One region of the Thioclava litoralis genome, then DNA from elsewhere that is predicted to be linked to it. Evidence: riboswitches for the same ligand, from Rfam matches in the RefSeq annotation. Region 1 holds a riboswitch; the other holds the start of a gene.
The links. Region 1 has a riboswitch for cobalamin ahead of RPE78_RS13015 (energy-coupling factor ABC transporter permease). Riboswitches for the same ligand answer to the same signal wherever they lie in the genome.

Region 1 (16,170 bases):
TTTTGAATGATGGTGTGATGGAGCACCCCGAGATCGAACGGTTCAAACTTTGGCCGTCTTTGATGGATAGAAGGTCATTCACTGGAATAATTGACCCGGAAGCATCAATTGAAGACATTTTGCCGAAGCAACAAGATGTTGGTTTCGTCAAGAAATCAGTGCTCGCACACGAATATCTTAAAGACGCCATTAGAAAGCATGTCGTTGTTGACGGTGTCTTTGATGAGCACCGTTTTGAGAAGATATTCGAAGCCTTGAAGGACGGATTGGCTATTGTGTCAATCGAGCTTGAAGGTGGTGACGACCCTCAGACCATATTCGAAACGTTAAACAGTCGGGGGGTGGAGCTTTCTCCGGGTGACCTGATGCGCAACTTCATCTTCCAGCGCGCGAAAGGTATGGGCCAAGTGGAAGGGTCGCTCAATGTTGACAAGCTTTATGAACAACACTGGTTGCCGCTGGACAGGCCGTTCTGGACTCAGGTTGCATCCAGAGGCCGACAGTCAAGCGCAAGGCTTGATTGGTTGCTCACCGATCACCTGTCGATGAACATCGGAAGTCTTGTGTCCATCGAGAACCTTTACGATAGCTATCGGCGCTGGATCTTGAACCAGAGGCCATTTTCCAGCGTTGTTCCAGAGCTTGAAGTGATTTCCGCATCTGCCAGAGTAGAAGAACACTTGTTCCGACAGGGTAAGTCAGACCCGCTTGGCGACTTCGGTCGCTTCGCGCAAGCATTTGATGTTTCAACCGTTTTGCCGCTAGTGCTGTATTTGGCCACCGAGGCGAACCTTGGTGATCGTCTGCCCGAGGCCCTGTCCATTCTAAAAAGCTATATTTTGCGACGCGACATCTGCCGCCTTACAACGAAAAACTACAATAAACTTTTTGTCGGCCTAATCCCCAAACTGCGCGAGGCACCTGGGGATCAAATCAAGTCCCTGTTCGAAAGCCTGTCAGAGCGTGAAAGCGACATCGATAGATGGCCAGATGATGAGGAATGGAACATCGCTTGGATGACGCGCGATCAGTATAGTCCTGTCCGTCAGAATCGTTTGAACTACCTCTTTGAGTTAATCGAAACTGAGCTGCGAAGCGACCGGAATGAGAACATAGAAATAAAGTCTGCTTTGACAATCGAGCATATCATGCCTCGAAAATGGCAGGAAAAATGGCCGCTTCCGGGCTACGAAGATGCGGATTCGATTGACGATTTCGATATGGAATTCCGATCTAAGACGCTCCGCCGAGGTAAGGTAGTTGATACGATTGGGAATCTGACGCTTTTAACGCAAAAGCTCAATTCTAGTGTTTCCAATGGGCCGTATGCGACCAAGATGCCTGCCATTCGCGCTCATTCAAGTTTGGCTTTGAATCGGGATTTGAACGAATGGAATCATTGGGATGAGGAAACGATAGAGCAGCGCGCTGAGATACTCTTTAAATCGGCCAAACGTATCTGGATTTCTCCAATCCGCGATGAAGGTTTCTCCAAAACAGTTGAAGTAAACAACAGCGGTTCACGATCTGGTTTACCGGAAGATGGAACTCTGTGTGAATTTACTTACAGCGGTGAGGTGTTTAGAGGGATCATCAAGAACGGTCAGCTTGTTGTCGAGGGACAGATCACTCCGTTCAGCACATTTTCCGGTGCATCGCGGACCATTACACGGACAAGTCGGAATGGCTGGAACGATTGGTATCTCGACTTTGGGGATGGACATCTGATTTTGGCAGACAGTTGGCGCAAGTCATAGACGCAAATAGGTCAAAGAGACTGAGACGAATGGTTGAGCGATCACTTTGATTATATCGTCTAGTTGGACTGAGAGTAGGGAGACGGCCCGGCCAGTCGCCTCCCACCCGTAGTAACCCATACCGGTAATCTGTCACACGACGCGCAGATGTTCAGCTCGGTCCTTCGCTTTGAGTTCAATCAGGCCGCGCGTCCCGTTTAGATAGGCTTTGCCGACCTCGTTCAGGCAGGCCCCACGGCGATGGATGTGCTTCTTGGACAGTTCTGGAACTTTAACAATGCCCATACCGTTCAAGCGGCGGCCAAATCTAGCGTTTGTGAAATTCTCGCCTTCATTGACCTCGGCAAAGCGTTGATAGGCCCGAAAGTGGACACCCCGCTGCCATCCGTCGTACACCCGCCCGTGAAACTGTCACCGACAGACATCACCTTGTACTGACAGGCCACCAGTAGTGTACGGTCTTTGCGAGGATGAATTTTACGGGGGGCTTCTTAAGGGGGATTGGGGCAATTCGGGGAAGCGCACAAACCGCCGTCGAGGAGCTCGGAAGCCGAACGGGCTCAAAGCGGATGTTCGCCCTCGGCGGTCAGAGCGCAAAGGACGGCGGGACCTGCACTAGCAGAAGGCGGGGGATCGGCCCTGTTATGGTTAGAAAAAGAAATCCAATATGTTTTGATCAGTATATTGGGTCTATTTATCCCCTTAGCACAAATATGTGTAATTGTCTTATGATATCTCCGCATATCGCCTGCGCGCAAATGCGGATTGTGCGTTAGGCAGATCAATTTATAAAACGGCCTAGCTTACGAAAGTAGGCTGAAAGCGTAACGAGTTTCCTTTTAATCCGGATACTGTTCGAAAATCCGGTTGCTTGGCTTCGGGATCGGCTCCGCTCGTTCCAGAAGTGGATGCCCTTTCGATGACGCGGCCAAGCACAGTGGCGTGTTTTACGAGTGCAGGTTCTCAGGGTTCGTACCGTTGGGCCAGTCGGTCCGCGGTATCGACCTTTTCCTGATCCTTCCGATATGCGTCCTTCAGATATGCGGTGTCGAGCGCGGTTCGAGCGTGGCCCATGCCAGGCAGGGACCATGCGCCTATCGCCCGGGGGCGATAGTTTCCCGCCTTTCTGCCTCAGGCGCTGTGCCGTGTTTTGCGCATCAGATAGATATCCATGATCCAGCCGTGGGTTCTGCGGGCCGCGGCGCGGGTCTTCATGATCTGCGGTGCCATGCGCGAGAGCGGGCCGCTCAAGCGGATTTCTTCTTTCATACCGGCATAGGCGGACCACCAAATCTCGAGACCTTCCGGGTCGAGAGCCTCGAAGGCTCCGCCCTGATCCAGCATCACGACAACCGTCCCGATGCCTTCGGGCCAGCCCTCCTGGCGCAGTTTGCGTCCGGTGGTGATGGCCACGGCCGCACCGATTTCGTTCAGCGGGATCGCGTGGCCCGCAGTCATCGCCTGTATCGCGGTGATCCCGGGCACAACGCTCAGTTCGAGCGGGGTAGCGCGCGCCACCCTTTCGGCAATGCGCAGGGTGCTGTCGTAAAGCGACGGATCGCCCCAGACCAGAAACCCCGCGCGCCCGCCTTTTGGCAAGGCCGCGTGCAATTCGCGCTCCCAGATGCGGGCAATGTCGTCATGCCAGTCATCGACCCTGCGACGGTAATCGGGTTGGGCGGGGTCGCGCACCGGCAACCGGAATTCGCGCAGCTGTGGCCCCTGCGTGCCGATGACCCTAGCACAGATCGCGCGGCGCGCTTCGGCCAGATCGTCTTTCCCGGGGCCCTTGAGCGGGATCAGGATCACATCGCAGGCCCTGATCGCGTCAATGGCCTGCAAGGTCAGATGGTCAGGATTACCGGCCCCGATCCCGATCAGCGACAGATGGAACATCCTACTCCCCCGAAAGATGAAAAGCGCGCCCCTTGCGGAACGCGCCTTGTCTTTAACAGGTTGGAACGGGGCTCACCAGTTCTTCGCCCCGTTTCTTCCGCGAAACCGTCGCGCGGCCTCAGGCGGTATAGACCCGCGAAAGCACGAAACGGTTGCGCCCGATCGCCTTGGCACCGGCCAGAACGGCCAGATCGATCAGCGGCTCCAGCAGGATCACCGACATATAGGCAATGCCGAAGGTCGCCACATTTACCAAAGACGCCGCCGAGACGCCCTCGCCATAAAGGACCCAGAACGCGACCCAGGCGACAACGCCCCCCTGATAGGCGGTCGAAAGTACCAGTGCCTGACGATAGGTGATATCGGCATAGGCCGTGTGAGGCGCGATGAGACGTTTGGCCAGTGCCGAAAGCGCAAAAAGCGGGACCAGCAGCGTGGTAACGTTCATGAAATATTGCGGCAGATCGAAGGGGGCAAAGAACAGCCCCTGCAGCAGCAGCCCCATTGCCAGACCGATGGCCGCCGGCACAAGGCCCAAAGTCAAAAACAGCGTCGAGCCCAGAATCAGGTGGACTTCGGACACGCCGACCGCGTGATGCGGAAAAACTTCGAAAAATACGAAAACGGCAGCGGTGGCCGCAACGGCGCGTGCAAGCGTGACCGGCAGATCGCCAAGATGGAGGGTTTTGATCGCCTCGCGGGTGACATAGGTGGCCGCGCCTGCGGCGGTGGCATAGCTCAGAAACAGTTTGGCGCCCGTAACGACGCCCGGTTCGATATGCATAGCGGTATCTCCCTGCCGTCGACCCCGACGGCGTGATTGATGGAACAGACAGGGCTTGCGCCCCGACGCACGGCAGGTCTCCTGACTTGCGGTTCATCGCCATCGCGCCGCCTTCCCCCGATTTCGGACCGGAGTGGCTGTCAGGCGCGGACTCGCCGCTTACAGTTGCGGGGGCAGTTCCGGATTTGGCGCCTGATGGCTACACCGCACCGGATTCCCTTTTCATCCGGCAACACCTCTTGGCTGCCGGAAACCGTCTCTCCGGTTTTGAATAAGCGAAGGGCTCAGGTCAATAAGACCTAAGCCCCGAGCGGAAGTTTTTCTCTGTAGCTGTCTCGGATTCGCGTCTCAGCCGGGGGCAAGCGCCCCGTAAAAGATCAATGCCGGTTTTTGCGACACGGCTCCGGCGGATAGTTCCGCCGTTATCTTGGCCGCCAGCGCGCGCATCGTGCCGCGCCAGATCACCTCGTCGGGATGGGAAATCGATTCGGCCATCAGCGCCGGAGTGTCCAGATCCAGCCCCGCCTCGGCCAGCCGCTCGGACAGCGCAACAAAGGTCCGGCGTGCCATATAGACCGCCGTAACGGCCTGCGGATCGGCCAGCGCGGCCATATTCATCTCGTCGGGCAGCGCCCCCGTGACATCATGGCCGGTGACAAATTGCAACCGCCGCGCCGTCAACCGCCGTGTCAGCGGGATTTGCGCCGCCGCCGCCGCCGAAGAGGCCGCCGTCACCCCGGGAACGATCTCGAAGGCGATCCCCGCCGCACGGCAGGCGGCCAGTTCTTCTTCCAGCCGCCCGAAAATACCGCAATCGCCGGATTTCAGCCGCACCACCTTGCCGCCGCTGCGGGCATGGTCGACCAGAAGGCGGCTGACATGGTCCTGTTTCGGTGAGGGGCGCCCTGCCCGCTTGCCAACGCCGATCAGGTCACAATCGGGGCGTGCAAGATCAAGGATCGGTCCGGCAGAGAGATCATCGAACAGGATGGCGTCGGCCTGCCGGATACGGTCGGCGGCGCGCAGGGTCAAAAGCTCCGGATCCCCCGGACCCGACGAGACGAAACTGACGAAACCGCTCATGCGACCTCCGAAATCAGGTGAAAGAATGTCCCGCTGACATAGCCCCTGCGCGAGCCGGTTTCCACCACCGATGCACCCGCCGCATCCACCACCTCGGCCAAAGGCAGATCGGGTTGCGCGAGGATGGTCGAGAAATGGAACTCGTGCCCGCGCAGCTTCTGGCCTGCCGCCAGACCGGGGATGGGCGCGGCCAAGGTGGCCAGCCGGTAGCCCAGATGCATCTTGCGCGCCGCATAGGATGTCTCGAGCCCCAGCAATCCTGCCATCTGGTGGCGGTGCCCGTCCTTATCGACAAGCCCTTGCCCCAACACCATATAGCCGCCGCATTCTCCATGCACGGGGCGGGTTCCGGCCAAAGCCGTCAGACCCGCCAGAAAACGCCCGTTCGCAGCCAGACGCCCTGCATGCAATTCGGGATAGCCACCGGGCAGCCAGACGCAATCGGCGCTTGGGTCGGGGGCCTCATCCGCCAGCGGCGAGAAGGGCATGATCTCGGCCCCTGCGGCGCGCCATCCTGTTACAAGATGCGGATAGAGAAAGGAAAATGCCTGATCTTGCGCAAGCGCGATGCGTTGTCCGGGCGGGGGAACGGGGCGTCCGTCCCCTGCGGGACATTGCGTCGGTGCGGCCAGTTCACGGATCTGCGCCAGATCCAGATGGGCGGTCACCAGATCAGCCATCGCGTCAATCTGTGTCTCAAGCTCGGAGCGCTCGCTGGCCTGAACCAGCCCCAGATGGCGCGAGGGCATTTCAAGCCCCCTTACCCGCGGCAGGCAGCCCAGACAGGGCACAGCCGCTGCGGCCAGACCCTCGCGCACCATCGCCTCGTGACGCGGGCTGGCCACGCGGTTGACCACCACGCCCGCCACCCGCACATCGGCGCGCAGCCGTGCAAAGCCCAAGGCCACCGCGCCGACCGATTGTGCCTGACCGGATGCATCGATCACCAGCACCACGGGCCAGCCTGTCAGCGCCGACAGATCCGCCGCCGTCCCGCGCGCCGTAGCCCCGATTGCGGCGACCCCGTCAAACAACCCCATCGCGCCTTCCGCGATCACCAGATCGGCCCCCTGCGCAGTGGCGATGATCTGCCCCATCAGCCCCGCCGGCATCGCCCAGCTGTCAAGATTGGCCGAGGCCATGCCTGAGGCCGCATGATGAAAGCCCGGATCGATGTAATCCGGCCCCGCCTTGAACGGGCGGACCACCACGCCCGCCCGCCGGAAGGCGCGGAGTAAGCCCAATGTCAGCGTGGTTTTGCCAGTGCCCGATCCGGTGGCCGAGACGATCAGCCCGTCGGGGATCATTCCTGCCCCTCCGGAAAGCGCGGCGCGGTGCCCACGGGGCGGTAGCGGCGGTCGTAATCGCCCGCGTAAAGGCAGCTCTCGGCAAAGCCTTCCTGCGCAAGGCTCCGCCCCACCAGAATAAGTGCCGTGCGCCCGCGCAGCCCGTCGCTGGCGGCAATCACCTCGCCCAGATGCGAGCGCAGGATCTGCTGGTCGGGCCAGCTTGCGCGCCAGACCACGGCCACCGGACAATCCGCCCCGTAAAACGGGGTCAGCCGCGCGACGACCTCGTCAAGCACATGCACCGACAGATGGATCGCCAAGGTCGCGCCGCTGCGTGCAAAGGTCTCCAGCGTCTCGTTTTCCGGCATGGGCGAGGCGCGGCCCGAGGTGCGCGTCAGCACCAGCGATTGCGCGACACCGGGCAGGGTCAGTTCGGTTTCAAGTGCCGCCGCCGCCGCCGCAAAGCTGGGCACGCCGGGGCAGATCTCGTAGGGGATGGCCTCGGCACGCAGACGGCGCAGCTGTTCGCCCATCGCCGACCAGATCGACAGATCCCCCGAATGAAGCCGCGCCACATCCTGCCCGGCCTGATGCGCCTTACGGAGTTCGGCGATGATCTCGTCCAGTGACAGCGGAGCGGTATTGATGATCCGCGCGCCGCTCGGGCAATGCGCAAGCAGCGCCTCGGGCACCAGCGATCCGGCATAGAGGCAGACCGGACAGGCGGCAATCAGATCGCGCCCGCGCAAGGTAATCAGGTCGGCGGCCCCCGGGCCCGCGCCGATGAAATAAACGGTCATTCCTTCTTCTCTCCCTTCAGGCTGTCGGCAAGGGCGGTCGTCATTGTGCCGCAGGGCGAGATGGCCCTTGGCTGCACGATCCGCGCCTCCGGCCCTGCCGCCACAAGCGCCAGTGCCTCGGCCACCGAGCCGGTGCCGAACCTCTCGGCCACGCGGGCCGAATATGTGGGGGTCGCAACCCCGTTCAAACGGCTGCGCGCAATCAGGCAGACCGGCAAACCAGCGGCTTGCACGGTCTGAAGCGCGGGATGATCGGCCTTATCCGCAAGGATCGCCAGCATGTCGGGCGCAACTTCGCGGGCGGCATCAAGAAGCGCCGCGAGGGCCGCGCTTTCGGCACGCGATTGCAGCCCCACTCCCAGCACCCGCGTCATCTGATGGCACTCCATTGCAGGATCGGTCGTGCCCTGTTCCAGCCACGCATGCGCCCCAGCGGGGCCTCTTCGGCCAGTTCGACCCGCAGCAGATGCCCGCCACATTCGGCCTGAAGCGCCAGATACAGCGCTTCGCTTTCCAGCGTCACCGCATTGCCCACCAGACGTGTGCCTGCGGGTATCCGCGCCCAAAGCGCTTCGAACCCTTCGCGCGACAGCCCGCCACCGATAAAAACGGCATCGGGGGCGGCAGATGGCAGGGTCTGGGGCCACTGCCCTTCATGGATATCGATACGGTGCTCGACACCGAATTGCGCGGCGTTCTGTCCGATCTGCGCCAGCCTGTCTGGGCGCGGCTCCAGCGCGCTGGCCCGCCCGCCTGCCAAAGCCCATTCCACCGAGATAGAGCCGCATCCCGCCCCCAGATCCCAGAGCCTTTCGCCCATACGCGGGGCCAGCGCCGAAAGCGTCAGCGCTCGAACGGGGCGTTTGGTGATCTGGCCGTGATGGGTAAAAAGATCATCGGGCAGGCCGAAGCCACGCGGCAGGCCCTGCCCGCCCGCAACGGCAATCGCCACCAGAACCGGTGCGCCGAAATGACCTGCCACCTGATCGGCGCGCATCCGGTGACGGCGCTCTCTCGGCCCCCCCAGCGCCTCGAAGACCGTCAGCTCCGACGCCCCGAAGCCCAAGCCCGTCAGATAGGCCCCGAGGTCGGGCACCTGTGCACCGCCGCGCAACGTCACGACCAGCTTCGCGCCCTGCTGCAAATCCGCCCGCATGCGGGCCAGCGGGGCGGCATGCAGACCGAAGCTTGTCACCTCTTCCAGCCGCCAGCCCAGCCGCGCCGCAGCCCATGACACCGACGAGACCGCCGGATGGCAGATCCAGTCCTGCGGCGACAGATGGCGCACCAGAGATCCGCCCGCCCCGTGCCAGAACGGATCGCCCGACGCCAGAACCACCACCTCCAGATCTGCAGGCCGTCCCTCGCGCAGCGCCAGAACGGGGGCCAGATCGAAGGGGATCGGCCACGCGCGCCCGCGCGCCCCCGCCCCCACCAACTCCAGATGGCGCGGCCCGCCGAAAATGACGTCCGCGCGTGCCAGAATTTCGCGGCTTGCATCCGACAGTCCCGCTGGTCCATCCTCGCCCAAACCGATTATGTGCAGCCAAGGCTTACCCATGTCCCGTATCCTTCTTCTGGGTGGCACCACCGAAGCCGCTGAAATGGCGCGCCTTCTGGCTGTTTCGGGCCAGAGCGCGGTATATTCCTATGCCGGTCGCACCCGCGCGCCGGTGGCGCAGCCGCTGCCGCTTCGGGTGGGCGGATTTGGCGGTATCGAAGGGCTGCGCCACTATCTGCGGCGCGAGACCATCACCCATGTCATCGACGCGACCCATCCTTTTGCCGCGCAGATGAGCCGCCACGCCCTGCATGCCTGTGCGGCAGAATCTGTGCAACTGTGCAGCTTCGAGCGGCTGCCCTGGCAGGCGGGGCCGCGCGACCGCTGGCGATCCGTGCCCGATATGGAAGCCGCCGCCGCCGCGCTGCCCGCCACGCCCGGCAGCATTTTTCTGGCGATCGGACGGCAGAACCTTGCGGCTTTCGCTGGGGCGCCCCAGCATCATTACCTGCTGCGTCTTGTCGATCCGCCCACCGATCCGCTGCCACTGCCCGATGCGCAGGTCGTGCTGGCACGCGGACCGTTCGAGACGGCGCAGGATCTGGCCCTGATGTCCAAGCATCGCATCACGCTTGTGGTGGCCAAAAACGCCGGAGGACGCGGGGCGGAAGCCAAAATCGAGGCGGCCCGGCAGTTGCAGATTCCGGTGATCATGATCGAACGCCCCATACTTACAGGGCGCCGGATCTTCCATCACGCCGATGACGTTCTGGGCTGGCTTGAAAGCACCGGTGCAGGGGCCGCGGGAGATCATGGCGTTCAGGATGCCTCGGGATAGGAGCGCGGCGTATAGGTGAACCGCCCGACCTGCCGTGTTTCGGCGGTGCCCAGAATCACGACGGTGCGCATATCGGCCATGTCTTCACGGGCCTGCCCCAGAGGCACCGTCACAATCCGTTCGTCAGGGCGCGAGACATTGCGCGCAAACGAAACCGGCACCGTTGCGGGCAACTCTTCGCGCAGGATCGCCAAAGCCTGACCGAACTGGTGCGGGCGCGAGGCCGAACGCGGATTGTAGAAGCCCATCGAAAATCCGGCCTGTGCCGCAAGCCGCAGCCGCTTCTCGATGATCGGCCACGGTTTGAGGTTATCCGACAGGTTGATGGCGCAGAAATCATGCCCCATCGGTGCCCCGATCCGCGCACTGGCCGCCAGCATCGCTGTAATGCCCGGCAGGATACGGATATCGAGATCCTGCCAGCCCTGCGGCCCCGCCTCAAGGGCCTCGAACAGCGCCGAAGCCATTGCAAACACCCCCGGATCGCCGGAGGAGACAATCACCACCCGCGCGCCCTTGGCGGCCAGTTCCAGCGCATGGCGGGCGCGGTCCAGCTCGACCCGATTGTCGCTTTCATGCTTGGTGAGCCCCGCACGGTCGGGCACGCGGCGGACATAGGGAATATAGCCGATGATATCGGTGGCCCCGGACAGCGCGGCCTGCACTTGCGGCGTCACCAGATCCTCGTCACCGGGGCCAAGCCCCGCCACTTGCAACCAGCCGCTCATGGTCTGCGCCCCTGCCCATGCACCACAACAATCGAGAAATAGGGCACCTCGCCGGTGACCTCGTCAAGCCGTCGCACGGTCTGGTTGTCCATCGTGCCATGCGTGACGATCCACGCATCCCCGAATTTACCGGCGCTCTGCAACGCGCGGGTCAGCTTCGGCAGATTGCGTCCGATCTTCATCACCACAAGCGCGTCGGTCTGCGCGATCCGTGCCGCCAGATCGGCCTCGGGCAGGGTCGCCATCGCAACGGTCAACACATCATCGCCCCATGTGATCGGCGCGCCGGTCGCCGTCCAACAGCCCGACATCCCCGTAATTCCGGGCACGACCTCAACGGGAATACGGTCCTTGAGGCGGGTATAGAGATGCATGAACGAGCCGTAGAAGAAGGGGTCGCCCTCGCAGAGCACGATCACATCCTGCCCCTGACACAGCATGGCAAGGCGCTCGGCCCAATCGTCGTAAAATTCCGAAAGCAGGCGGTTATATTCGGGGTCGGTAAAAGGGATCTCGACCGTCACCGGATAATCCATCGGATATTCGGTGACCCCGTCCGGCAACAGGCCCTCGACGATGCGGCGCGCCTGCCCCATCCGCCCCTTCTTGCGGAAATAGGCGACATGACGGGCCGCCCCCACCAGACGATGCGCCCGAACCGACATCAGATCGGGATCGCCGGGGCCCAGCCCCACACAGACAAGCTTGCCCATCTTATTCCTTCCGGCTGGCCAGCGCGTTGACTGCCGCCACGGTAATCGCCGAGCCTCCCAAGCGTCCGCGCACGATGACCGAGGGCACGGGCAGATCCTGCATCAATGCCTCTTTGGATTCCGCCGCCCCCACAAAGCCGACAGGGCAGCCGATAATCGCCGCCGGACGCGGGCAGTCGGGGTCTTCCAGCATATTGAGCAGATGGAACAGGGCCGTGGGCGCATTGCCGATGGCCACCACCGCACCGGCCAGATGCGGGCGCCACAGCTCCAGCGCCGCCGCCGAACGCGTATTGCCCATCGCCTTCGCACGCTCGACGATATCGGGGCTGTGCAAGGTGCAGATCACCTCGTTTTGCGCAGGCAACCGCGCGCGGGTGATGCCTTCCGAGACCATCCGCGCATCACACAGGATCGGGGCCCCCGCCTGAAGGGCGGCGCGGGCAATGCTGGCCATGCCCGGCGAAAATATCACATCGCGTTCCAGCCCCACCAGCCCCGCGGCGTGGATCATCCGCACCACAACCGGTTCTTCATCCGTGTCAAACCGTGCCAGATCGGCCTCGGCACGGATCGTCGCAAAGCTCTCCGCGTAGATTTTGGCCCCGTCGGTTTCGTATAAATGCGGCATTAGTCCCCCGCGCCTTCTCTGATTTCTTTGGTCAATTCGGTTTCACTCAAATGCCCCGCAGCCAGCGCCGAACTCCGGCAGTTCCGGCCAAAGGCCCATCCGCTGGCGGTCGCCACCGCCACCATGTCGCAGTCTTGCGGGTGGGCACAGCCCTTGGTGCAGCCCGAGATATGCAGGTGCCCGCCAGCCGGCAGGCCCTGTCTGGCGATCTTCTGTGCCAGAGGCCGCGTCGGGCTGAGACCTTGCGGGCAGGCAGGCGCGCCCGTGCAGGCAGACATCCGCAGGCGCGGATCATCGGCCCTGGTCACAGCACTGGCAATATGCGGAAATTCACGGGCCTGCTCGACAAGAACCATGCGCCACGGCGTCAGACGCAGCTTGCCATAGCTGGCAATCTCGGCCAGTTCCTCGGCCCTGATCTGCCCGAAGGCCACGCCAAAAAACGCACCCTGTGGCAAAAGCTCCGGAGCGGGGGGCGCCGCCCCCTTCTGTTTGGGGCTTTCGCGCCATGCAGGCGGCAGATCCGCCCCCTGCGCCAGATGCCGGTGCATCCGGCCACGCCCTTCGGTCATGCCGCCGCTGGACAGAAACCATTCGGCCATCTCCAGACAGGCCGCCACAGCCGTTTGCGCGGTCACGGGACGTCCGGCGCTGGCCCCGTCCGCACGGCAGATCAACCCCGCCTGCCCGCGTTCGAGCCGGATATCGGCAGAGGCGTCCTGCAACAGGGGCACCTCGCCGCAATCCACCGCAAAGCCGAATTTCGCCGGAAGCGCGGGGCCGTCCTCACCGGCCAGCGCCGCGCTCAGCGCATCGCCAAGCCGCTGGGTCAGATCGCCCATCTGCCAGAAGGGCTGGGTGATGACATTGCGCCGCGTCTCGGCAGCCAGCGAATGATCAAGCAGCCCCAACGGTGCCAGCGCCTTCAGCACGGCCTCGTGATCTTCGGGCTGGATCCCCCGCAGTTGCAGATTGCCGCGCGAGGACAGGTCGATGAGACCGTTGCCGAATTGCGCGGACAGGCCCGCCAGCGCCCCTGCCTGCCCTTTCGTCAGCCGCCCGTACCAAGGCCGGACCCGCACCACCAGCCCGTCGCCAGACAGCATCGGTCTATGGGCACCGGGGCACCACCCCCTGATCTGCGCTGCATTGCCTTGCGGGGCCTGCGGCTGCCCTGTGGCCTGTGTCATTCATCTGCTCCCAAAGCGGTTTGAGCCAGCGCATCCTGAATCGAATTGCGCCGCGTAACCCAGAGGTTAGCATCAGACAAGGCCCGAAACCTATCCCACATCGCCGCCAGTGCCTGCGGATTGTCCTTTTCAAGGAAATCGACCACCTCGCTGCGGCCCAGAGTGGCCTCGAAATAGAGGTCGAACAGATGGCTCGGCACAGCGCGTGACAGATGCGCGAACGCGGCAAGATGATCCAGTGTCGCGGCAATTTCAGCCCCGCCACGAAAGCCGTGCTGCATCATGCTATCGACCCAATCCGGATTGGCGGCGCGCGCCCGCACCACACGGGCGATTTCTTCCGTCAAGGCACGGGCACGGGGCTGATCGGGACGGGTGGCATCCAGATGGTAGGATTTCGGGGCCGCCTGCCCCAGACGCGCCATTGCCGCCGCAAACCCCGCCTCATGCGCGGCATAATCCGAAGCCACAAGAAGATCCGTCTCGGGCAGATCCTGCAGATGCACGAATGTATCCGCCTCTGCCAGCCGCATCTCGAGTGCCGCACGGGCGGGCATGATATTTCCTTTGGCATCAATCGCATGGGACGAAGCATTCAGCCATGCCTCCCCCGCCATCACACGCCCTTCATCGGAATAATCCTCAAGCGCCTCTCCCATATTCAACCCGTAAAGACCGGGTTTGGGGCCGAAAACGCGCGGGGTTCTGGCCCGATAGGGATTGTCTTCTGCCGCTTCCTCGCGCTGTGCCAAAGCCTCTGCCGCCAGTTCGAAAAGCTGCGCCAGCCCCGGAAACACGTCGCGGAACAACCCTGACACCCGCAAGGTCACATCGATCCGCGGACGGTTGAGCAAGGCCAGCGGCACCAGCTCGAACCCCGAAACCCGTTCGGAATTGCTATCCCAAACCGGTTTGATACCGGCAAGATGCAGCGCCATCGCAAATTCTTCGCCTGCGGTGCGCATCGTGGCCGACCCCCACAGATCGACAACCAGCCCCTGTGGCCAATCCCCGTGATCCTGCAGGTGACGGCGGATCAGCTCTTCGGCCAGCTTGACCCCTTGGGTATAGGCCGCCCGCGACGGTACTGCGCGCGGATCGGTGGTAAAGAGATTGCGCCCCGTCGGCAGCACATCCGCCCGCCCCCGATGCGGACTACCCGAAGGACCGGGCGGCACGAAACGCCCCGCCAGCGCGCGGATCACCCCTTGCGTCTCCGCGGTGCCGCAGGCACCGGTGCCAAACACATGCAGCCCTTCGGCATATTGGCTTTCCTTGATGTCGCAGACGAACGCATCCAGACGGGTGATCGCCTCGGCGGCCGAGGCGGCCTCTGCGATCCCCAGATCGGCCTCTACCCCGCGCCCCTGTGCCTCGGCACGGATATCGGCAATAAGGCGGTCGCGGCGGGCGGGGTCCAACCCGTCGGCGGTGGAATATTCATCCATCAACGCCTCCAGCCGCATCAGGCTTTCAGGCATCGCGGTCTGCGCCAAGGGCGGCGGCACATGGCCAATCGTTACAGCGCCGATGCGACGCTTGGCCTGTGCGGCCTCGCCCGGATCATTCACGATAAACGGATAGATGACAGGACAGGCGGCCAGCAGGGCCTCTGGCCAGCAAGTATCTGATAGGGCAACAGATTTACCGGGGAGCCATTCAACCGTGCCATGTGCGCCCATGTGGAGGACCGCATCGGTCTGGCCACGCAGCCAGAGATAGAAGGCCACATAGGCATGACGTGGCACGCGTGACAGATCGTGATAATCCGTCTCGCGCGAGGCACGATCGGCGCGTTCGGGCTGCAAAGCCACGACCCCCTTACCACAGTGGATCGCCGGAAACTGGAACTGCCCGTTGCGGCAGGCGGGGTCGTCCTCGGGGGCACCCCATGCCTCGGCCAGATCATCGCGCAGACTGTCGGGCAGGTTGGCCAGCGCCAGCCGGTAGTCATCCAGCGAATAGTGCAGCACGGCATGCTGCAAGACGGCGCCCAGATCGCTGACTTTGGTCAGGGGATATCCCTCTTCCGCAAGCGTCGCCACCAGATGTTCCACCGAGGCCAAGGCATCCAGCCCCACCGCATGGGCAATCTGGTAGCTCTTGCCCGGATAGGTCGAAAGCACGAAGGCCAGACGTTTTTGCGCGGCAGGCATCTGACCGAGCCGATACAGCGCCAGAACCCGTTCGGCAACCTGCGCGACCCGCCCCAGATCGGGGCGATGGGCGAAACGGGAATATTGCAGATCCGGATCGCGTTTGCCGGGGCTTTTGAACGAGATCACGCCACCAAACAGGCGGCCATCCACCTCGGGCAGCACAACATGCATCGCCAGATCCGAAGGGGCGAGACCGCGCTCGGAGGCGGCCCAATCGCGGCGCTGCGCGGTGGAAAGCGCCACCTGCACCACCGGCACATCGGCCTGATCCAAGGGCGAGCCACCTTCGGCACCCTGCGCCGAAAACGCGGTGGCATTGACGATTGCAACCGGTTTGAGCCGCGCAATCTCACCGCGCAGCCAATCCGGCACACCCGCCGCTTTCAGGGAGGGCACAAAGACCCCGAAAGCTGCAAACCCCCGCGCCCGAAGCGCTTCGATCAAGGCATCGACAGGGGCGGTATCGGCCGCCGTCAGATAGGACCGGTAGAAGGTCACAAAGGCCACCGGCCCGGTGTCCTCGGGCGGCGCAATAACGCCCTTTTCGGGCAGGTAGAACCCGTAATCGGGCACCGATTTCAGCCCCGCCACCGGCCCCGCATACAGCCCCGCAGCCAGAGCAAGCTGGGCCAGCGCGGCCTGTGCGGCCACCGCCCCGCCCGCATCGCACAGCGCCTGCAAGCGCCGCAATGTCGAGACCGGCAGCGTGGAAAGCGCATCAAGGCGCGCATCCTCGCGCCCATCCGCAGGCAGGACCGCCAGTGCGATGCCCTTGCGCCGCGCCAGATCCTGCAGGCAGGC
Region 2 (16,170 bases), on a different replicon from region 1:
CGCTGGATCAGCGGCACAAGCCCGCCCGCCACGCAAAGCCCCAGCGCCACCCAAAGCGCCAGCGGCCACCAGACCAGCCCGAGCCAGAGCACCACCGCCCCGCCCGCAACCAGCGCCGAAAGCACCGGCCCCAGAAGGCGCAGGTGGACATTTTCCAGCGCATCCACATCGCCCCGCAGTCGCGCCAGCAGATCCCCATGCCGCAGCCCCCGAAGACCGGCAGGGGCCAGCGGCACAAGGCGCGTATAAAGCCACGGGCGCAGCTTGGCGATCAGGGCCAGCGTCGCCTCATGGGTCACCAGCCGTTCCAGATAGCGCGCCCCCGCCCGCAGCAGCGCAAGGCCACGGATGGCCGCCGCCGGTGTGAAAAATTCCAGCGTCAACCGCCCCAGACCCGCAAGGGCCATCGAGGTGATGAACCATCCCGACACGGCCATCAGCGCCACATTCGACAGCATCACCGTTACCGAGAGCGCGACCCCAAACGCGATACGCCAGCGGAACGGTCTGCACAGATGTAACAGGCGCCGCAGATCAGACATCACGCACCTCCTTCGGCGCCTCGAAGAAGGCCGCAGGCAGATCCTGTGGTGGCCCGTCAAAGACCACCTTGCCCGCCTGCAGCATAATCAGATGATCGGCAAGCTGTGCGCAGGCGCGGTCATGGGTGATGATCAGGCGGGCCGCATCGGGCGTGGCCGCCAGAACGCTGCGCATCAGGGCCTGCGCGCCTTGCGCATCCAGCGCCGCCGTCGGTTCGTCAAGGATCAGAAGCGCGGGCGAGACAAGCAGGGCCCGCGCCATCGCCACCCGCCGGATCTGGCCGCCCGACAGGCCCGCCCCGCCTTCCCCCAGACGGGTGGCATAGCCCTCCGGCAGGGCAGAGATAAACCCGTGCGCCTGCGGGGCCCGTGCCGCAGCCTCGATCCGCGCCTGCGTCGCGGCGGGCTGGCCAAGCGCGATATTCTCGGCCAGCGTGCCCGCAAACAGGCGCGGCGTCTGTGGCAGCCAGCCGATACCCGCCCGCAAGTCCTGCGCGGCGATCGTCTGCCCGTCCAGCAGGATCTGCCCGCTGGAAGGCGAGACTTGCCCCAGAAGCAGCCGCGCCAAGGTGGTTTTGCCCGCCCCGCTTGCGCCCATCACCGCAAGGCTCCGCCCGCGTTCGAGTGTGAAGGAGAGCGGCCCCACGCTGTCCCCATCGACATCGGTGCTGGCAGAGCGGTCGGCATGGGTAAAGCTCAACGCCTCCACCCGCAGCATCCGCCAGTCGCGCGGGGCGATCCCTGCGGCGGCGATCCCTGTGGCGGCGGGCTGATCGGGGCCGATCAACGCCATCATCGCCTCGCCCGCACCGATGGCCGCCATACGTGCATGATAATGCTGGCCCATCTCGCGCAGCGGACGGAAGAATTCGGGCGCGACCAGCAACGCGAACAGTCCCGGCAAAAAGGTAAGATCGCCGTAATACAGGCGGAACCCCACATAGACCGCCACCATCGCCACCGCGATGGTCGAAAAGAATTCCAGCACCAGCGAGGACAGGAACGCCAGACGCAGCACTTTCATCGTGACGCTGCGATAGCCTTCCGACATGGCCGCAACCAGCGCCGCCTCGCGCCGCGCCGCGCCAAGCTGGCGCAGGGTCACCAGCCCCGCGATACGGTCGAACAGATGCGCCCCCATCACCATCAAGCGCTGCCATTGGCGACGGTTGAGCGCCTCGGCCCCCTTGCCGACCACAATCATGAAGACAGGAATGACGGGAGCGGTCACCGCAAGGATCAGCGCGCTGACCCAGTCGAAGGGGATCACGCAGACCAGCACCAGCACAGGGATCAGAGCCGCAACAAGACGCTGGGGCAGGAAGGCCGCGAAATAGTCCTGAACCGCTTCAACCCCCTCGGACAGGATGCCCGCGACCTCGCCCGAAGGCGGCAGATCCTGCAGCCTCGCATGCCCGATCCGCTGCAGGATGATCCGCCGTAGATGCGCGCGGATCCTGCCCCCTGCCTCGAAGGCCAGCCCTTCACGCAAAACATCAAGAATGGCTCGTAACATCATGGAAATGATGAATAAGGATATATCGCCCTGCAAGGACGAAAGCGCGACCCCATCCACCACCACCGCCGTAATCATGCGGGCGGTGGCATAGGCCTGCAGCACCACCATCGCCCCCGAACCGACCGCTGCACAGACCGACAGGGCCGCAACGCTGCGCCCCGCCAGACCATGACGGCGCAGCCAGCCTTCGATGGGCCGGACGGCGTCCCCATGCAGGGGACGCGGGGCTTGCGGGCGGGCGGGCACAGACATGCGCGCTCAGTGGTGCTCGTAGGCGACCAGCTTGGAAATCCGCGCACGGAAGACCCAGATCTGGTACCAGTTATACATGATCATAACCGGCAGGAAGCCCCCCATTGTCATGGTGAAGGTGATCAGCGACACCTGCGGGCTTGCCCCGTCACGGATGGTCCAGGTCCCCGGAACAAGCCAGGGATGCAGCGTGACCAGCATGCCCAGACCAAGGATCAGCACAGCGGCGTTATACCACAGGATCGCTGCCAGATCACGGTCGCGCAGCGTGTCGCGGCGGACCTGCTCGATGCACCACAGCGCGGCCAGCCCGAACAGCCCCCATGCCCAGAAATGCCGCCCGAACCACGCGTCGCGCGCCCAGTCGAAGAGCACCGCACTCCAGACCAGCGTGACCAGCACAGAGCCGATTGCCAGCCAGAAGATCACAGCCGTCCAGCGGGCCGCATCCTGCCGGATACGCTCGGTTTTCTCAAAACGCGCCCGCACGAAAAGCACCCCCGAAAGCGTGACCGCGACACAGGCGGCAATCCCCGTCCAGATCGAGAAAGCCGAGACGAAATTGAAGGCACCGCCCGCATAATAGGGCAGCTTTCCGGCCTCATGCACCAGCGGAAAGCCCTGCAGGACCGCCCCCACGCTCATGCCGCCGAAGAAGGTGACGGTCAGGCTGGACAGGCCGAACACCCAATCGGTGAAGCGCTGCCATTTCTCGGACGCGAGATGGCGGAATTCGATCGCAACCGCCCGCGACATCACCCCCCAGAGCACGAAGGCCAGAGGCACCATCAGATAATGGAACGCCGAGCCATAGACAAAGGGGAAGGTGCCGAAAAGAATGCCGCCCGCCACGATCAGCCATGTCTCGTTGGCATCCCACGTGCCCGCCATCGCCGCCATGATCGCGCCGCGCTCGTCATGGTCGCCCACCACAAGCCCGAAAATCCCTGCCCCCAGATCGGCCCCGTCCAGCACGATATAAAGAAGCATCGCAACCCCCAGACCAAGCCACCAGGCATTGGCAAGGAAATACTGCATGTCATCAAGTTGGGTCATCTCGTTTTTCTCCCCTCAAACCGGACGGATATATTCGGGACGTTTCGCATGCGGCCCTTCGGGCAGGTCCAGCTCGCCCAGCGTTTCCTCTCCGTCCCCCGCGACGGGGCTGGTCAGGTCGGGCCCGTTCCGGCAGACCTTCAGCAGATACCAGATCGTGCCCGCAATCACGGCGCATTCGAAAATGGCAAAGCCCGCAAACCAGAAGCTGGCCAGACCGACCGACAGGTTGGACATGCCATCCTCGACCCGCATCATCCCGTAGACAATCCACGGCTGACGCCCGATCTCGCGCGTCCACCACCCCGCAATGACCGCGATATACGGTAGCGAAACCATCGCGATACAGACCATCAGGAAGCGGCGCTGAAGCGGCGCATAGCTGGCACAGAGCTGACGACGGTAGCTCAGCCAGCCCCCCCAGAGCGCCACCGCCAGAATGGCCCCGCCAATCGCGACCATGATCCGGAAGCTGTAGAACGGCAGCACCACCGGCGGGCGCTCGTCTTCGGGGAAAGTATTCAACCCCTCGACCGCGCCATTCCACGTTTTGGTTTCAATCAGCGACAGCGCATGCGGGATCTTGATCGACCATGCCAGACCGGTGCCCTCCTTGTTGGGCCAGCCGATGACGTTCCACGCGGTATTGGCGTTCCCATCGGCATCATAGGTGTCATACTGGCCCTCCATCGCCGCCAGCGCCGCCGGTTTATGCTCGAGCACATTCTCGCCCAGCAGATCGCCCAGATAGATCTGGCCCGCCGCCACAACGGCCAGCGCGACAAGGCTGTAACGCAGCGGACGGATGAACAGCTGGACCTCACGGCGCTTGAAGACGAACCATGCGCAGACCGCCACCACAAAACACAAAGACAGCTCGACCGCCGCCAGCAGCATATGCGGGAAAGCCGCGAAGACATTGGGATTGAACAGCGCGGCCAGCCAGTCGGTGACATGGAACATCCCGTCCTTGAACTCGATCCCGGTCGGCGTCTGCATCCAGCTATTGGCCACCAGAATCCACATCGCCGACAGCGTCGAGGACAGCGCCACATTGAATGTCGCAAACAGGTGCATCTTGCGGCTGATCTTACCCCAGCCAAAGATCATCAGACCGATAAAACCGGCCTCATACATGAACGCCGTGATGGTCTCATAGCCCAGCACCTGCCCGAAAAACGGCCCCGCAGCCTGTGAAAACGGCCCGTAAAGGATCCCGAAGGCCATTTCCATCGTCACGCCGGTGGCCACGCCCGCGCCGAAATTGACAATGAAGAGCTTCTCGAAAAAGCGGCACAGCCGGTACCAGCGTTCATCATTGGTACGGAACCATGCCAGTTCGAAACTGAACAGGATGATGGCAAGGCCGATCGTAAGCGGCGGAAACAGGATATGTACGGAAGAGATCAGCGCGAAATCCATCCGCGAGATCAGGACACTGAGTGGATCTGGTTGCATCGCAACGCCTTTTGCTGTGGCAGCGCCCATAGCCCTTGGCCGAGGCCGGAAAAGGCCCTCATGCCCGATATCAGGAAACAACGCCGCATTTGCTGACGCGCCCGTTCCTAAACCCGCAGTGCAAGGCGCGGCATTGGACAAATTGTCCAATGCTGAATACATCTTTTCGCGCGGCACATATCGGGGTTTACGTTTTGTTAATAACAACTTGCCTGACGGTCTTCATGCAGGAAATGAATAGATATGCGCCTTGAAGGAAATTGGTGGGGATTCAGTAAAATAAAGATGTTTCAATGCCCTATGGTAAAATCCTCATCTCAGGTTTTAACTGTAATTTAACCATTTCGCGCTGATCCCTCTCGCGGCAGAGAAACCAAAGGCCCCATACGTACACAAAAGCGCCAAGCGGATCGCCTCCGCTTGACGCCAGCTAACCTGTCAGGACCAATCCCGCTTGCCGTCCATGACTAGCGCGACAGGATCTCCTCGAAACGCTCTCTGGCGCGGCGCGGAATGGTGTCGGGCAGGGTCTGGGGCAAGGGGTCGACCGTTTCCCCGACATCGATCACCATGACCATTCCCATCGCGTAGTGCGGCGTGCATTTGATGCCATAGCGCCCCGCCACATCAAAGCGCACGGTCTCTTCTTTCGAGAGCGGCCCCAGAAACGGAGTTGCGCCTTGGGGGAGCATTTCCTTGATCGAAGCCGCGTTATGGCCCTTTTGTGTGGGCACGAAATGCACGCTGTCGCCAAGGGCGATTGTCAGATGATCCGGCTCATAGACCATTGCCCCTCCCGCGCCGCGGTTCAGCATCTTGACCTCATGGGTTTCGGCCATCACGGCATCGGGCAATAGCAGCGCCGCCACCGCGATACATCCAATAATTGCACAATATTTCAATATACTATCCTCATAATGCCTGTATAAAATGCAGCAAGGGCCTGCCGTCCGGATCGCGGATATGCTGCGCCTCGACCCCGAAGCAGCCGCGCAGATGGTCCAGCGTCAGGACCTCGGACGGGGGGCCGATCGCGCGCAGTCGACCGTGCTCCAGCAAGGCGACCCTATCACAGCCGAACGCCTGATTGAGATCATGCAGCGCGATCACCCGCGTCACCGGCAATGCCCGCACCAAGCCCATAAGGGCCAGTTGATGGCGGATATCCAGATGGTTTGTCGGCTCGTCCAGAAGCAGTAACTCGGGGGTCTGCGCCAATGCCCGTGCGATATGCACCCGCTGCCTCTCGCCCCCCGACAGGCTATGCCAGAGACGGTCCTCCATGCCCTGCATATCCAGCGCCGCCAAGGCCTTGGCCACATGCGCGTCGTCCTGCGCGGTCCAGCCCCGCAAGGGCGACAGAAAGGGGATGCGTCCCAATTCGACCGCTTCGCGCACCCGCAAACGGTCGGTGGTTTCGGCCTGCTGTTCGACAAAGGCGATCTTCTGCGCTCGCGCCCGTGCCGAGATCCTGTGCAATGGCACTGCGCCAAAACGGATCTCGCCCGAGGCGGGTTTGCCCAAGCCCGCCATAAGCCGCATCAGGGTGGATTTCCCCGACCCGTTCGGGCCGATCAGGCCCAGACATTCCCCCGGCTCCAGTTGCAGGGTGATCGCGTGCAGCAGCGGCGTGCGATGCGCCTTGGCGCAAACATTCTCGAGATGCAGGACCATCAGCGCGCGCCCCGCATCAGGATCAGGGCAAAGGCCGGTGCCCCGACCAGCGCCGTCACCACACCGATGGGCAGCACCTGCCCCGGAACGATGATGCGGGCCAGAATATCCGCCGCCACCAGAAACACCGCCCCCGCCAGCGCCGAGGCCGGCACAAGGCGCTGGTGGCGGGTGCCGACCAGAAAGCGCATCGCATGCGGAACCACCAGCCCGACAAAGCCGATCGCCCCTACTTTGGCCACCAGAACCCCCACCATCACCGCTGTGACCGTGATCAGCAAGCCGCGTGTCCTGCGGATATCCACCCCCAACGAGGCCGCGCTCTCGGCACCGAAGGTAAAGGCATCCAGTGCACGCCGGTACCAAAGGCATAGCCCGACGCCCAGACAGGTCACGAAGACCGCCGGGGCCACGTCCTCCCAGCGCACGCCCGACAGATTGCCCATCAGCCAGAACATGATGCCGCGCGCCTGTTCGGCATTGGCAGAGCGGGCAATGATGAAGGCGGTGAGCGCGTTGAACATCTGGCTCCCCGCGATCCCCGCCAGAATGATGGCCGCCGCCCCCTGATTGCCGCGCCCGCCGCCCGGAATGGCATGGGCCAGCGCCACCACCGCCCCGAAGGCGGCCAGCGCCCCGACCAATGCCCCCGCAGACATCGACACGGCGCCCGCGCCGATACCCGCCACGCTGACAAGCACCGCACCGGTCGAAGCCCCTGCCGAAAGCCCCATCAGATAGGGATCGGCCAGAGGGTTCCGCAAAAGCGCCTGCAAGACCACCCCCGTCAAGGCCAGCCCCGCCCCGCAACTGGCGGCGACAATGGCGCGGGGCAGACGGTAGCTCCAGATGATACCGGCATCGATGCGGTCCAGCGGATAGCCCGCCTGCCACAGATGATTGGCCAGAACCTTATAGACGGTGGCCAGCGGCAGGCGGGTCTCGCCAATGGCCGCCCCTGTCAGCACAGTGCCCGCAAGGACCAGCGCGATCCCCCCCCAGACCATCCAAGGCGCGGCGGAGGCGCTCATTCGAAGGTCATATCCGAAAGCGCTTGCGACAGGCTGTCGAGCCCGTAGATGCTGCGCATGGTCGCGCTCATCGCATGGGCATCCATGACCACGATATGCCCCTCCCGCACGGCTTTCATCTGGCTTGCCACAGGGTCGGTCTTCAGAAAGTCCATCTTGGCCGCGACATCATCGGCGGGGAAGCGGCGCCGGTCCATTTTGGCGATCACGATCACATCCGGATCCGCTTTGGCAATGGTCTCCCAACCGACGGTAGGCCATTCCTCGTCCGACTCGATCACATTACGGATGCCGAGTTTACCCATCATATAGCCCGGCGCACCAAGACGACCGGCCACATAGGGGTCCAGCTCCAGATCCGCCGAGGAGAACCAGAAAACGGCCGACAGACCTTCGGGCAGGTCCAGCGCCTGCGCGCGCGCCACGGCTTGGGCTTCTGTCGCCTGCAACGCCGATACCAATGTCCGGCCTGCGGGCTGCACGTTGAAAATCTCGGCAAGCTGGGTGATCCCTTTATAGACCTGCTCGGGGGCAAAGGCCCCGACCCGCGTGCCGTCGCCACCGGTCGAATTGTCCTTGGTGTCGCAATCGGCGGGCATGATATAGGTGTTGATCCCGACATCGTCGAACATCTCGCGCGTGCCGACAATACCGCTCGGCCCGACATGCCATTCATATTGCACCGCAACAAGATCCGGCTTCTGCGCCAGAACACTCTCGAAACTGGGATCGTTATCGGCCAGACGCGGGATCGTCGCATTGACATCGGCAAATTGCGGCAGCACCGGATTGAACCACACCGAGGTGCCCTTGACCTTTCCTGCCAGCCCCAGCGAATAGAGGATCTCGGTCGCCGACTGTCCGATCGTCACCGCGCGCTCCGGTGCCGCCTCGATCGTGAGGCGTTTGCCGCAATTTTCCAGCACCAGCGGATACTGCGTAGCCCCCGTCTGTGCTGGCGTTTGCGCCCAAAGCGGCGTGCTGCCCAAAAGCAGTGCCAGACCGGCCGGTAAAATCAATCTCATATGCCCAATTCCTTCAGAAGGACCGGAAAGCACCATATGGGATGACGGATCCGCCGCCCCGCAGGGCGAAGGGAGACAACCCACCGACACACCCCGTCCGGTTTGAAAATCCGATGTCGGCAGGTCTCCTGACTGGCGCCTCATCGCCATACCGCCCTTCCCAAAGCAGTCGATGCCTGCCTCAGTGGATTCCGGTCCGGCTCTTCGCCTACAGTTGCGGGGGCAGTTCCGGTTCCCGTAGTCCCACGGGGCGGATTCCCTATTATATCCTCTCGGATACCGACGCGATGTGTTTGTCACCCCCGCGCCCCGAGGTCAAGCGGCCAAAGCCCCCAACTGCACGATGCCGCTCTCTGCGCGCCAAATGCCGCAAGGAGCCGCCCGCAAGGGGCGCTTGCACGCAATCCGCCCCGAACCGCCAGCTGTTGCACCAAGGCCAGCCCGACCTTCCCAGTCCCTGCGCGACAGTTTTGCCCATTTAATTCCCCGCGCTTGCAGCCTAAAATGGCAGCAAGACTGCCTAAAGCCTAAAGGGAGCATTCCGCGCATGGCCTCGCCGTTTTTTACCGGACCGGAGAATGGCAGGCCGCCGTCTCCCGCCGCCCATCGTTCGCTGATCTACCGTATGGCGCGGCGGCTCGAGGGATATTCCATCGGCATGGTGCCGGAATTCATTGGTGTCGCCGAAGGGTTGCGCGCCTCGCTGGCCTTTGCGGTGATGGTGCTGACCGCCGCCGCCAGCGGCGAGCCGAAACTGCTTTGGGCGGCATTCGCAGCGTTCTGGGTCTGCCTCTGCGATCCGGGCGGGCGCGACCGGACCCGTATCCGCGCAATGGGCGCCTTCGTGGCCGCCGGAACCCTTGCCGCCTTTCTCGGTGCGGCCAGCGCGGGGCTTGGCCCGCTTTATGCCAGCCTGACGCTGATCCCGCTGATCTTCCTGCCGGCATTGGGCGGCATCTTCGGACCAAGCGGGGCCCAATCGGGCACGCTCATCTGTGTGGTGGGCGGGGTCGCCGTCGGGTTTCCCAATGATCCGGTCGCCTCGCTCCATCTGGCGGGGGCGTTCCTCGTGGGCGGGATCTGGGCGCTGGTGTTCAGTTTCTGGATCTGGAAGCTGCGTTCGCAGGGGCCTGCACGGCGCGCGATCGCTTCGGTTTTCACCCGTCTGGCCGAGATGAACAGCGCCATGGCCGCACGTCTGGGCCGCGAAGAGATCCTCGGGGCGGCAGAACCCGAATACCGTCGCGCGCTGCGGGCCGCCATCGAACGCGCGCGCGGCACGATCCTTGGTCTGGGCAATGGCCATACCCAGTTCATGGCAGAACTGGGCAGCGCCGACCGGATCTTTGCGTCCATGATTGCCCTTGACCATATGCTCAGCGATCCGTTGAGCCCCGAGGAAGAAGCCCCCCTTCGCGAACAGTTGGCCCGTATCGGCGCCCTGCTCAGCGAGGCGCAGATGCAATCCATGACCCGCCATCCCCATCCCGAGCGGCTGGTCTGGGAAGCCGAGGACCTTGCCCGCGCTGCCGACCGCGCCGGTGCGCGCAGTCAGGCCGTGGTGCGCAATCTGGCCGAAGCCTTCCTGCGTTTTGCCGAACATCTGCGCGGCGACAGCCTGTCGGGCAGCGCGCCGCAGCAGGACGGCACGCCGCGCCCAAGCTGGCGGCAGATCCCCGATGCGACCTTGCGCCATGCCCTGCGTCTGACGGTGGCAGTGGTGGTGACCTATCTGGTCTGTGTGGCGCTGGAGATGAAGTATTTCTACTGGGCCACGATGGCCACCATTGTGGTGCTACAGCCCGCGCTCTCGACCACATGGCCGCGCATGCTGGAACGGGTGCTCGGCTCGATTACGGGGGGGCTTTTTGCCGCTGGCCTGTTGGCCCTGTCGCCGGGGCAACTGCCCCTTCTGGCCGTCATTATCCCGACATCCGCAATCACCATCGCGTTCAAACGGGTCAATTATACGATCTTCACCATCGGGGTCAGCGCGCTCTTCGTGTTGGTGACCGAGCTGGTCATGCCCAATCACGGCATTGCCCTCTCGCGGGCGCTGGACAATATTCTGGGGTCGGTCATCGCCTTTATCGTTGGGGCGACCCTCTGGCCCGGACGCGCCGAGCCGCATTTCCGCGATATTCTGGCGCAGGCCGTGCAGGCGAATATGGATTATGCCGCCGCCGCCGTGGGCAGCACGAGCCTGCCCGAGCCGGTCGATGCGCTGCGTCGTCAGGCCGGACTGGAAAGCACCAATGCCGAGACCATCCGCCAGCGCAAGCTGATGGAAGGGCGGCGCGGTGCCGACCAGTTGAACGCGGCGGGCGATGTTCTGGGGGCATTGCGGGTGCTGGCGGGGGCGGTGACCACCCATGCGCTGATCTCGCCCGAAGCCGATCCCGAGAAAGAGCATCTGCTCCGGCAGACCGCGCAGTCTTTCGCCGATGCCATCCGCCATGCGGGCGATGCCTCCCTGCCCGCTTTGCCCGCGCAGACCTCGCCCACGGACCTCCGCAAGGCGCTTGAGTTGCTGCAAAACCGGCTTGACCTCTATCTGAAAGCCTGAGCGGCGCCTTTTTGCTAGGCAAACGTCCGACCCTCTCCCTGCAAATCCGGCGATCACGCCGGATTTCTCTCGCCATCGGCCCGCCGGAGGCGAAGATACGCCCGAGAAACCGCGGATATCTGGGGCAAGGGCGATGAGAATTCTGGTGATCGGGGCAGGTGTGATCGGCACGACCAGCGCATGGGCGCTGCAAGAGCAAGGCCATGATGTCTGCCTGATCGAGCGCCAAAGCACCGCCGCCGAGGGCACATCCCACGCCAATGCGGGGATGATCACCCCCGGCTATACCGCGCCGTGGCCCGCCCCCAAAATCTGGCGCAAACTGCCCAGATGGCTGTTACAGACCCACACGCCTTTCGCGATATCCCCCCCTCTGTCGCGCCGTGATCTGCGCTGGATGCTGGCCAGCCTGCGCCAGTGCCGCGCAAAATGCTACACGGCCAATATTCAGGCCATGATGGCCCTGTCGGTCTATAGTCAGGCGATGATGGCCCGCCTTCGCGACACTGTGCCACTGCACTATGCACAGCGCTTTGGCGGGACCTTGCAACTGTTCCGCCATCCCGTCAGCCTGACGGATCTGCGCCTGCATACCGACTATCTGGATCAGCGCGAGATCCCCTATGAGGTGCTGGACCGCGCGGGCTGCCTTGCCAGGGAACCGGGGCTGGAACGGGCCGAAACACCGCCCGTCAGCGGGCTTTACATGCCGCAGGATGAAACCGGTGACTGCTGCCTTTTTACCAGACAGCTTGCCGCCGCCTTTGTCGCACGGGGCGGCGAGATCCGCTATGACACCCCTGTTTCCGGCCTTCTGGTGGAAAACGGCCATGTGAGAGGGGCGATGGACCAAAAGGGCGAGGCGCTGCGCGCCGAACGGGTGGTGCTCTGCACCGGTCACGAAACACCAGCCCTGCTGGCCCCGCTGGGGCTGGACCTGCCGATTGCCGCGCTCAAGGGCTATTCGATGACGGTGCCGCTGCGCATACCTGCCTACGGGCCGCAATCCACCGTGCTGGATGACACCTATAAAGTGGCGCTGACACGGCTGGAGAACACGATCCGCGTGGGGGGCATCGCCGAGATTGCAGGCGGGCGACAAGGGCTGACCCGACGCCATCTGGAAACCCTGCGCCTGTCGCTGGCAAGCCTGTTCCCCGACAGCTATGTGGCCGAAGAGGCGCAATTCTGGGCCGGTCAGCGCCCCACCACACCGACCAATCTGCCGTTCATCGCAGAGACCGCGCTTGCGGGGCTTTATGTCAATGCCGGTCACGGGACGTTCGGCTGGACAATGGCCGCAGGCGCGGCAGCTTTGCTGGCCGATCTGGTCAGCGGCACCCCGAGCCCGATTTCCGCAGCCCCCTACAGGGTGCGAAAATAATCGTTGCACCGCTTGCGCCCCGATAGCGGGCCGACGTAAATTATCCGGCAGGTTCTGGACTGCTTTCATACGGAAAACCATCTTGCCCCAACGCGCCGCTTCCCCGTTTTTTGTGGTCTTCACACTGACCTGCGCCGGATTTCTATCCGGATGCGGGCTTGGCCATCGGGCCACGCCGGAGGAATGCATGGAACGCGCCATGTATTTCGAATCCAACCGCTCCAGCCGCGATGGCATGGTGGCCGTGGGCAGCGTGGTGATGAACCGTGTGAAGTCACCGGATTTCCCGAACACCGTCTGCGGTGTCGTCAGCCAGAAAAACCAGTTTGCCCGCGGGATCATGTCGCGCAAGATGGACACCCGCTCGGCTCCCTATCTGCGCGAGGCCGCCCGCGCCGTGCTGCGCGGAGAGCGTCACCCCTATATCCAGAACGCGCAATATTTCCATACCGCCAGCTATCGCGCCTCTTATAACAATATCGATTATGTGCTGACCACCGGCGGCAATGCCTTCTATCAAAAACGCCGTCCGGAAAACGTTGTGAATGCCAGCCCGCTGCCGCCTTTGGAAGGCATAACCGGCTATTGAGACCCTAAAGCGGCGGGGGCGGCCCTAGGCCAGCCCAACCACCCGCCCCTTACGGGCCTCGATTTCCCGATACAGCAGCTCGGCAAGGTTTTTGTTGGCGACGGTTTCGATGCCCTGAAATCCCGGCGAGGAATTGACCTCCAGCACTTTCGGCCCGTCTTTCGCCCGCAACAGGTCAACCCCCGCGATACCCAGCCCGAAGCTGCGCGCCGCCTTGACCGCCATCCGCCTTTCCTGCGTGGTGATCTTCACCGCCTCGCCGGTGCCGCCCTGATGCAGGTTGGAGCGGAAATCCCCCTCGGCCCCCTTGCGCTTCATCGCGGCAACAACCTTGCCCCCGATCACCAGACAGCGGATGTCTTCCCCTGCGGCTTCGCGCACGAAATGCTGCACCAGAAAATTCGCCTTCAGGCCGCGAAACGCCGAAATCACGCTTTCCGCCGCTTTGCGGGTCTCGGCCAGAACGACCCCCTTGCCCTGCGTCGATGCCAGAAGCTTCACGATCAGCGGCGCGCCGCCCACCAGCTCGATCAGATTCGTCGTGTCCTTGGGCGAGGCCGCAAAAGCCGTATCGGGCATGCCGATCCCCGCGCTTGCCAGTATCTGATGCGCCCAGAGCTTGTCGCGCGAGGCCATGATCCCGTGAGACCCGTTCACACAATAGGTGCCCAGGGTTTCGAACTGCCGCAGAACGGCAGCGCCGTAAGGAGTAATCGTGGCCCCGATCCGCGGGATCACCACATCATAGCGGGGCAGCTTGCGCCCGTCATAGTAGATTTCCGGCGCCAGCGTATTGATCGCCATATAGCAGCGCGTCGTGTCGATCGCATCGACCTTATGGCCCCGCGCGCGTCCCTCATCCACCAGACGCTGGGTCGTATAATTGTCTTCGCGGGTCAGGATGGCGATGCGCAGGCTGGGGCGGCTTTGCGCATCGGCGGCCAGCGTCTCATAGGCGGCATAGTTCAATTCGGGTTGTAGACGGCGCACGGCAGGCAGCACCGTCACATGATCGCGCAGGGCCTGACGGCCCAGCAACATCCGGCTAGCCATTGTGCTACGGTCGGTCAGCGTGATCTCGATCGGCCAGCTTTCGCCATCCACCGCCACCGTGGTGCCGATGACATAGCGCTGCTCGGTCTCGCCATTGGAAGACGTCACCTCGCGCCGGTCCAGTAGCGGTGTCTCGCAGCGGATGGCAATCGCGTCATTATCGGGCACCGGATGCAGGGTAAACTGCACCAACGGCGCGTCTGCCGGACCGCTCAGCGTAATCTCCGATGCGTGCAAGGCAGAGGTGCGCGCGCCCGTATCCACCTTGGCGAGAATGGCCGACACACCGAGATCGGGCAGCGACAGCCATTCTTCCCACCCCATTTGCAACGGCGTCTTTGCCATCAGCCAACCCTTTCGCGCATTTTGTGAAAACATGCCACAGGGAGGAAGACGCCCGTATGACAAAAGAGGCCATCCTCGAACAGCCTCTTCCGCGCCGCCTCTAGCGATCAATCAGGCGCAACGCAAGAGCCCCGCACCACACGATCCTGCGCCTCACAGGCGCGTTCCCCCTTAGTGCAAGAGCTTCGACCCCGTGCGCGCAAGCGGCGTCTCCGAGGCGCCGGACCAGCCTGCCGTCCGTGCCGCCGCCCCCTGTATCAGCTCTTCGACCCGCACCCAAAGATCCAGCAGATCCTCCATCTGCTGCGAGAGGGTCTCTTTCTCTTCGGCGCGCGCTGCATTTTCATGGATCTTCAGAAGCTTATGCAGCTTTTGCAGGCCCAGAATCCCTGCCGATCCCGCCAGCTGATGGGCCACGCCCGCATAGGCCTCCAGATCACCATACATCAGATGTTGCTGCAAAGCCGAAATCCGTCTGCGCCCTTCCTGCAGGAACGCCTCCTGCAGGGTGGCAAATTCGGCAGGGCCGTACATTTCCAGCAAATCGTCACGCGTGGATTGATCGACAAACTCGTCCCCCGGCGTTCCGGCCTGTGCAGAAGGCCGATGATGGGCCTGCAACAAACGGTTCAGCGCCGCACGATTGATCGGCTTGCACACGACATCGTCACAACCCGCAGCCTGCAGATCCGCTGCGGCCTCGCGCGAGATATTCGCCGTGACCGCAACAATGGTCGTATCGCTATTGGGCCCCTCGCCCGCGCGGATGATACGGGTGGCCTGCATCCCGTCCAGCACCGGCATATTGAGATCCATCAGGATCAGATCGAATTTCTGCTTGCGCGCGGCATCCACCCCGTCTTGCCCGTCAATCGCCATTGTAACACGGTGCTGGCCCTGCAAAAGCATCTGGCGAAGAACCTCGCGGTTAAGCGCGTTATCCTCCACAATCAGAATGTCGCGCGGCGGCACCGGCGGCGGCGGGGCGGCGTCTTTGGCCTGATGGTCAGCAGAGTGGCGCACAATCGCACAGGGCGCAGGCAGCGAGAACCAGAACACCGTGCCCTCCCCCGGCTCGCTCTCCACGCGGATCTCGCCACCCATCGCTTTCAACAGCCGCCGCACGATACCAAGGCCAAGCCCCGTGCCCGAAATATCCTGCGCGCCCACCGGCAGGATCGACACGAAATCGTCGAAAATCCGCTCTTGGTCGGCGCGCGAAATGCCGATACCACTGTCGATAACGCGAATTTCCAGCGACTGCCCCGCCATCGCATATTCCAGCTCGATCTGGACCACCCCGTTGCGGGTGAACTTGATCCCGTTCCCGATGATGTTCATCAACACCTGCCGCAGGCGGGCCGGATCCCCGATCACCGCCTTCGGAATCGAATTCGTCGCCTCGACCGAAAGGCTATTGCCGCGCCCCGTCGCAGCCGGTCGCAAGGTCGTGGCCACATCAACAACCAGGGAATAAGGGTCGAAATCGATCTTCGCCAGTTCCAGCTTGCCGGCATCCAGCCGCTCGACATCCAGCACATCATTCACATGATGCAGAAGGGATTTCCCCGCAAACTCCATCGCCTCGACAAAAGACGCCTGTCGCTCATCCAACTGGGTATCGCGGATCAGCTCGAGTGATCCGAGCAACCCGTTCAAAGGGGTACGCAGCTCGT

Region 2: another riboswitch for cobalamin. It lies ahead of RPE78_RS15515 (ABC transporter substrate-binding protein); the one in region 1 lies ahead of RPE78_RS13015 (energy-coupling factor ABC transporter permease).

The regions. Positions count from the first base shown of each region.
Region 1 is NZ_CP135443.1:2,635,977-2,652,146, forward strand. Features, by position in the region: gene RPE78_RS13005 (DUF262 domain-containing protein) at 1-1,757, shown strand, start outside; gene cobF (precorrin-6A synthase (deacetylating)) at 2,889-3,653, opposite strand; gene RPE78_RS13015 (energy-coupling factor ABC transporter permease) at 3,772-4,437, opposite strand; cobalamin riboswitch at 4,491-4,710, opposite strand; gene cobA (uroporphyrinogen-III C-methyltransferase) at 4,786-5,520, opposite strand; gene RPE78_RS13025 (cobyrinate a,c-diamide synthase) at 5,517-6,827, opposite strand; gene cobM (precorrin-4 C(11)-methyltransferase) at 6,824-7,609, opposite strand; gene RPE78_RS13035 (cobalamin biosynthesis protein) at 7,606-7,983, opposite strand; gene cbiE (precorrin-6y C5,15-methyltransferase (decarboxylating) subunit CbiE) at 7,980-9,170, opposite strand; gene RPE78_RS13045 (cobalt-precorrin-6A reductase) at 9,169-9,948, shown strand; gene cobJ (precorrin-3B C(17)-methyltransferase) at 9,930-10,676, opposite strand; gene RPE78_RS13055 (precorrin-2 C(20)-methyltransferase) at 10,673-11,389, opposite strand; gene RPE78_RS13060 (precorrin-8X methylmutase) at 11,391-12,020, opposite strand; gene RPE78_RS13065 (precorrin-3B synthase) at 12,020-13,210, opposite strand; gene cobN (cobaltochelatase subunit CobN) at 13,207-16,170, opposite strand, start outside.
Region 2 is NZ_CP135444.1:408,209-424,378, reverse strand. Features, by position in the region: gene cydC (thiol reductant ABC exporter subunit CydC) at 1-542, opposite strand, end outside; gene cydD (thiol reductant ABC exporter subunit CydD) at 535-2,313, opposite strand; gene RPE78_RS15540 (cytochrome d ubiquinol oxidase subunit II) at 2,320-3,369, opposite strand; gene RPE78_RS15535 (cytochrome ubiquinol oxidase subunit I) at 3,385-4,827, opposite strand; gene RPE78_RS15530 (pseudoazurin) at 5,295-5,729, opposite strand; gene RPE78_RS15525 (ABC transporter ATP-binding protein) at 5,740-6,501, opposite strand; gene RPE78_RS15520 (FecCD family ABC transporter permease) at 6,501-7,508, opposite strand; gene RPE78_RS15515 (ABC transporter substrate-binding protein) at 7,529-8,557, opposite strand; cobalamin riboswitch at 8,658-8,856, opposite strand; gene RPE78_RS15510 (FUSC family protein) at 9,105-11,123, shown strand; gene RPE78_RS15505 (D-amino acid dehydrogenase) at 11,257-12,507, shown strand; gene RPE78_RS15500 (cell wall hydrolase) at 12,632-13,096, shown strand; gene rimK (30S ribosomal protein S6--L-glutamate ligase) at 13,121-14,494, opposite strand; gene RPE78_RS15490 (ATP-binding protein) at 14,666-16,170, opposite strand, start outside.